3 regions of the Megasphaera sp. An286 genome follow, and region 1 is predicted to be linked to each of the others. Evidence: riboswitches for the same ligand, from Rfam matches in the RefSeq annotation. Region 1 holds a riboswitch; each other region holds the start of a gene.

Region 1 (2,197 bases):
TGTCCGACACGCTGAACGACACCCTCGAAACGTTCTCCTCGTCCCACGCCGACATCGACGCCATAAAAAAGGAAGCCGAAAGCAGGCTTTCCTCTAAGGCCGAAGATGCCGAACAGGCCGTTTCCGAGCCGAAGCGTTCCGTATCCCGCGAAAGCAGCAAGGACACGGAATCGAAACACACTGACGATGCCAAAGAGCCGCGGCGCTCTGAGTCGGACACAGTGAAAGAATAATTTTTTTCATATTTTATTAAAAAATAATTATTATCCATTGATTTTATTTTGCAAATAGAGTATAATGTACTCAGAGGTCAGGAAAGAGACCTGACAAGAGGCAGCACAGGCTGCGAGTTTACGTATGAAATTATGGAGGTATCGATATGGAATTAAAAGGAAGCAAAACTGAAAAAAACTTAATGGCAGCATTTGCCGGCGAATCCCAAGCAAGAAATAAATACACCTATTATGCAAGCGTAGCGAAAAAAGCCGGCTACGAACAGATCAAAGCCTTCTTTGAAGAAACAGCCAACAACGAAAAAGAACACGCTAAAATCTGGTTCAAACTGCTCAACGACGGCATGCCGAACGACATCGACGCGCTGAAAGATGCCGCCGCAGGCGAACATTACGAATGGACGGAAATGTATCCGACCTTCGCAAAAGAAGCCAGAGAAGAAGGCTTCGAACACATCGCCTACCTGTTTGAAAAAGTAGCGGAAATCGAAAAACACCATGAAGAACGCTACCTGGCCCTCTTGGCCAACATCGAAAACGGCACGGTCTTCAAGAAACCGGCGACGAAAACATGGGTATGCCGCAACTGCGGATTTATCGTCGAAGGCGAAGAAGCTCCGGAAGTATGCCCGGTCTGTGCCCATCCGCAAGCTTTCTTTGAATTGAAAAACGATAACTACTAAACCACCATATATAACGAGACACCATCACACATCCAAAAGCGGAGGCAGGAATCCTGCCTCCGTCTTTTGTCGTCGGAAAAATTCTGCTGCCAAAACATTGACATTCGGCACAAGAGATGGTATGATTTTTATCAACAATCATATATTGATTTCATCAAGAGCAGCCGAGGGAATGGCCCTATGACGCTGCGGCAACCCCCAAATGGGATAGGTGCCAAGTCCAGCGGATACATCCGACAGATGAACACATACGTAACCAAAGCCGTCATCTGTCGACGGCTTTTCTTTTTACCCGTATCATCGCCGGCCCATCCTATGGCAGGCCATCCTGCCTCTTGCCATGTGATTGATTCAGTATCAGAAAGGATGAACAACTCATGAACTCTTCTATCAAAAAACTCCTTGCTGCGGCCCTCATCGCCGCGACCTGCGTATTTGCCGCCGGCTGCGGCAGCTCCGACAGCGGCTCGGCCGACAAAAAGGAAATCGCCATCGGCGTAACGGCCGGCCCCCATGCGGAAGTCATGGAACAAGTAGCTAAAGAAGCAGAAAAACAAGGCCTGACCATCAAGGTCGTCGAATTCAACGATTTTGTACAGCCCAACAAAGCCTTGGCCGAAGGCGATTTGGATATGAACTCCATGCAGCATCAGCCCTACCTCGACAACGTCGTCAAAAACCAGGGCATGAAGCTGACCTCTATCGGCAAGACCATTATCCTGCCCATGGCCGTATATTCCCACAAATATAAAAACATCAGCGAAGTCGCCGACGGCGCTAAGGTTACCATTCCGAACGACCCGACCAACGGCGGCCGCGCCCTCCTGCTCCTGCAGCAAGTCGGCCTCATCACCCTTAAAAACGGCACCTCCGTCGACGCCTCCGTACCGGATGTCGTAAACAATCCGAAGCACCTCGAATTCATCGAGCTCGACGCCGCCCAGATTCCCCGTTCCCTCGACGATACGGACTTGGCCTGCGTCAACACGAACTACGCCATCCCGGCCGGCTTAAACCCGCAGAAGGATTCCCTCCTCGTAGAAGACAAGGATTCGCCGTACGCTAACATCATGGTCGTCCGCGAAGATGAAGCCAATAACGAAACGTATAAAAAAGTCCTGGCTATCTACCAGTCTGAACCGATTAAAAAATTCATCAACGAACACTTCCAAGGCACGATTCTCCCGGCATTCTAAGAGAAACGGACATCGAGCCACCACGGCATAGCCCCTCGCGGCTATGCCGTTTTTAGTTATACGCTTATACGCTGCAGGAAATAAT
Region 2 (2,197 bases), on a different contig from region 1:
GAATTCCGGGGCGTTCCGCTTGATGAAGGCTACGAGATCGCTGGCATGTTCGAAGACATGGGCTCGTTCGCGGCCCGGCGTTTCGTCGCCCCGCAGGGCCAGGATATTTTCGATGCCCGCCTTTTTCAGCTCGTCCAACGTGCGCAGGGCGTCATCTTCGGTCAGGTAGATACAGGGCATATGAGCCGCCGTTTCGCAGCCGTAGGTGTGCTTGATAGCCGAGGCCACTTCGACGGTGCGGTTGCCGCCGCTGCCGCTTCCGCTGGCGCCGCAGGTGACACTGATGAAATCGGGATAAAGCTGGCTCAGCTCGTCTAAAGCGGCGTAAATCGTCTCGATGGGCGTATCCGGCTTGGGCGGGAAGACTTCAAAGGAAAAGACTGTTTTTTTGGCAAATAATTCATTTGTGCGCATATATATTGCTCCTTGCTGCATAGCTGACAGGGGGTAAGCACGAGTACAGCCGCGTGTTTTTGTTTATATTATATCATGAAGTATGGCCGTATGTATAACAAAAGGGCCTGGAACGAGGCCCTTTTGCATGAATATATATGTGTGTTGTATTAGAAGCTGGGCAGAATGGCTCCCTGGTATTTGTCTTCGATGAATTTCTTCACTTCCGGAGACTGGAGGGCTTTGACGAGAGCCTGGATTTCCGGGCGGTTTTCGTCGCCTTCGTGGATGGCTAAGATGTTAGCGTACGGCGAGTCTTTATCTTCGAGGAAAATCGCGTCCTTCAGCGGATTGAGGCCGGCTTCCATGGCGAAGTTCGTGTTGATGACGGCGATGTCTACGTCGTCAATGGAGCGGGGAATCTGGGCGGCTTCCAATTCGACGAACTGGAGGTTTTTGTCGTTTTTCACGATGTCCTGTACCGTAGAGGTGATGCTGCCGTTATCCTTCAGGGAAATCAGGCCGGCCTTCTGCAGGATGAGCAAGGCCCGGCCGCCGTTGGTCGGGTCGTTGGGGATGGCGACCTTCGCGCCGTTTGCCAATTCGTCCAGTTTGGCGACTTTATGGGAGTAAATGCCCATCGGTTCGATGTGGACCTTGCAGATGGCCTTGAGCTGCGTGCCGTGTTCTTTATTGAACGTTTCCATGTAGGGGCCGTGCTGGAAGAAGTTGGCGTCCAGCTCCTTGTCGTTCAGGGCCAGATTCGGCTTGACGTAATCTGTAAATTCGATGATCTTCAAATCGATGCCGTCCTTGGCTAAGAGGGGCTTGATTTCGTTTAAGATTTCCGCGTGGGGAACGGGCGTCGCGCCGACGGTCAGGACCTTATTCTGCGTCGACTCTTTGCCGCCTGCCGGGGCGTCGCTGCCGCAGCCGGCGGCCAATACGGCCAGCGCGCAGAGAGCCGCAGCGGCCAGGACGGTAAGTTTTTTGAAATGCTTCATAAATGATTCCTCCTAAATATAAAATGATATGGCGTAAGACCGTTTAGCCTTTTATCCCATGAAAAAAGCCCCTTTCCCAAGAGAAAGAGGTATCGTCGCAGGGTCTTTATCTCTCGGAAATCAATCCGCAGGAATTAGCACCGTCGTTATCGGTTGCCGGGCTTCATTGGGCCAGTCCCTCCGCCGCTCTGGATAAAAGGATGTAAAATTGTCTTGAACATAGTGTATCATGAATCTCAGATTTGTCAAATTGCTATATTTGCATAGCCTGCCGGCCTGATATGACGAGAACGAAAGTAACGGGCAGAACGGCAAAAATGTGATATAATCAAAGGACGAGATATTGCATTAGGAGGTAATACGAAATGGAATCGATTCAAGACGTAGTAAAAAAATACCAGCAAGGCGGTAATAACTGTTCCGAAACGGTATTAAAGGCCTGCAATGAATATTACGGCCTCAACCTGTCGGACGACGTGTTCCGCATGGTATCGGTCATGGGCGGCGGCGTCGGCGGCTCGGGCTGTCTCTGCGGCGCCCTGAACGGCGCCTGCCATATCCTGGGCCTTCTCGTAGGCCGCAATACGCCGGAAGAAAAGACCAAGGCGGAAATCTACGCTCCCGTAAAGGAATTTTATCAGCTGTGGATGGGTAAGTTCCACGCGTCGTGCTGCCGCGTCCTCAAGAGCCCGGCCAACGGCGGCCCCGTATCCTGTCCGGAGCTCATGGTCGGTACGGCGGAGCTCCTGGCGGCCTTTATAGAAGAAAAGGGATTGCTTAAAAAATAAAGACATGGAAAA
Region 3 (2,197 bases), on a different contig from region 1:
CGAAGCAAGCCCCTATACATTGTATCATATTTAATTCAGCCATGCCACCTGGAAGGCATGATTCCTCTGAGATGGTCCAGTCTTATAAGCCGGCTTCCTGACGGAGAACGTCGGCTTTGTCGAGCTGTTCCCAAGGCAGGTTCAGATCGTTGCGGCCGAAATGACCGTAAGCGGCCGTCTGTTTGTAAATCGGGCGCTGCAGGTCGAGCATTTCGATGATGCCGGCCGGACGGAGGTCGAAGTGTTTGCGGATCAATTCGACAATCTTTTCGTTTTCGACTTTGCCCGTACCGAAGGTTTCTACGTGGATAGAAACGGGATGGGCTACGCCGATGGCATAGGCCAGCTGGATTTCGCATTTATCCGCCAAGCCTGCGGCTACGATGTTCTTCGCCACATAGCGGGCTGCATAAGCTGCCGAGCGGTCTACCTTTGTGGGGTCCTTGCCGGAGAAAGCGCCGCCGCCGTGACGAGCCATGCCGCCGTAGGTGTCGACGATGATCTTGCGGCCCGTAAGGCCGGAGTCACCCTGAGGACCGCCGATGACGAAGCGGCCTGTCGGGTTGATGAACAGCTTCGTCTGGTCGTCGAACAACCCTTCGGGAAGTTCCGGCTTGATGACGTATTCGAGCAAATCTTTTTCAATCTGTTCGCGCGTAACTTCCGGGCTGTGCTGAGCCGAAATGACGATGGTGTCGATGCGGACGGGCTTGCCGTCTTCGTATTCAACCGTTACCTGCGTCTTTCCGTCCGGACGGAGGTACGGCAGCGTGCCGTCTTTGCGGACCTTGGCCAGACGGCGGGACAGGCGATGAGCCAGAGAAATCGGCAGCGGCATGTAGTCGTCCGTTTCGTTCGTCGCATAGCCGAACATCATGCCCTGGTCGCCGGCGCCGATCGAATCGAATTTATCCGTCGTGCCGGATTTCTTTTCCTGCGCTTCGTCGACGCCCATGGCGATGTCCGGGGACTGTTCGTCCAGGGAGACGAGGACGCCGCACGTATCGCAGTCAAAGCCGTATTTTGCGCGGGTATAGCCGATGCTGCGGACCGTTTCGCGCACGATGTGCGGAATATCTACGTAGCACGTCGTGGAAATTTCGCCTACGACGTGTACCATGCCCGTCGTTACGAGAGTTTCGCAGGCGACGCGGGCGTTTTTATCTTTTTCCAAAATTGCATCCAAAATGCCGTCAGAGATTTGGTCGGCCATTTTGTCGGGATGGCCTTCGGTTACGGATTCAGACGTAAAAAATTCACGATTCTTTGCCATTATATCCTCCTTATGCGTTCAAAAAAAATCCCCTCTGAAAAGAGGGGTATGTATCAGCCCATCTTTCAGTACGCTACACTGTTGGATTTAGCACCTTTCATTCACTGAAGGTTGCTGCTGCATCATCGGGCCAATCCCTCCACAGCTCTTGATGGTTAAATATTTTATTCACTTGACCTATTGTATACTAACAAGAGGAATTATGCAAGACCTATTCGAAAAATCATGGCCTCGATTACTGATTTTTTTTGGCTAAAATCGCCGCGGCCCGTTCTACGATGACCGCCGCCAGGTCTTCCTTGTCCATTTTCTCGAGCTTTTCCATCGAGCCGTCAGGGAACAGGAAGGTGGCGATATTCGTCGTGCCCTGGAAGCCGGCCCCTTCGGCGCTGACGTCGTTGGCGACGAGCATGTCGAGGTTCTTCTTCTTTAACTTAGCCGTGCCGTACTCGATGAGGTTCGTCGTTTCGGCAGCAAAGCCGATGAGAACCTGATGGGCCTTGCGCTGGCCCAAGCCGTACAGGATGTCCGGGTTTTTAGCCATCGTCAAGGTCAGCGTTTCGTCGGATTTCTTGATCTTATTCGCTGCCGGATGAGCCGAACGGTAATCGGCGACAGCAGCCGACTTGATGACCAGATCGCAGTCGTCGTAATACGAATCGACGGCGGCCTTCATGTCGTTGGTGCTGCCTACGTCGATGCGGCGCGCTACGCCGGCCGGCGTCTTCAGATGGTCGTTGCTGCCGGCGACCAAGGTGACGTCTGCGCCGGCAAAGGCTGCGGCTTTAGCGATGGCAAAGCCCATGCGGCCGCTGGAATGGTTGCCGATAAAGCGGACCGGGTCGATAGGTTCGCGCGTGCCGCCGGCCGTGACGATGACCTTCTTCCCTTTCAGCAGGCTCGTCCGGCAGGCTGTAAATTCGA

The links. A riboswitch is a leader RNA that binds a small molecule or an ion and turns the genes downstream of it on or off. The one in region 1 is predicted to bind S-adenosylmethionine.
Region 2: it holds a riboswitch for S-adenosylmethionine, as region 1 does, so the genes downstream of both, B5F80_RS04505 (MetQ/NlpA family ABC transporter substrate-binding protein) here and B5F80_RS05925 (MetQ/NlpA family ABC transporter substrate-binding protein) in region 1, are expected to answer to the same signal.
Region 3: it holds a riboswitch for S-adenosylmethionine, as region 1 does, so the genes downstream of both, metK (methionine adenosyltransferase) here and B5F80_RS05925 (MetQ/NlpA family ABC transporter substrate-binding protein) in region 1, are expected to answer to the same signal.

The regions. Positions count from the first base shown of each region.
Region 1 covers NZ_NFIY01000010.1:2,719-4,915, reverse strand. Annotated here, with positions in the region: gene B5F80_RS05935 (hypothetical protein) at 1-233, shown strand, start outside; gene rbr (rubrerythrin) at 380-916, shown strand; SAM riboswitch class I at 1,065-1,163, shown strand; gene B5F80_RS05925 (MetQ/NlpA family ABC transporter substrate-binding protein) at 1,294-2,112, shown strand.
Region 2 covers NZ_NFIY01000006.1:89,606-91,802, reverse strand. Annotated here, with positions in the region: gene metF (methylenetetrahydrofolate reductase [NAD(P)H]) at 1-414, opposite strand, end outside; gene B5F80_RS04505 (MetQ/NlpA family ABC transporter substrate-binding protein) at 564-1,397, opposite strand; SAM riboswitch class I at 1,501-1,596, opposite strand; gene B5F80_RS04500 (C-GCAxxG-C-C family protein) at 1,763-2,185, shown strand.
Region 3 covers NZ_NFIY01000004.1:94,390-96,586, reverse strand. Annotated here, with positions in the region: gene metK (methionine adenosyltransferase) at 83-1,273, opposite strand; SAM riboswitch class I at 1,329-1,431, opposite strand; gene coaBC (bifunctional phosphopantothenoylcysteine decarboxylase/phosphopantothenate--cysteine ligase CoaBC) at 1,509-2,197, opposite strand, start outside.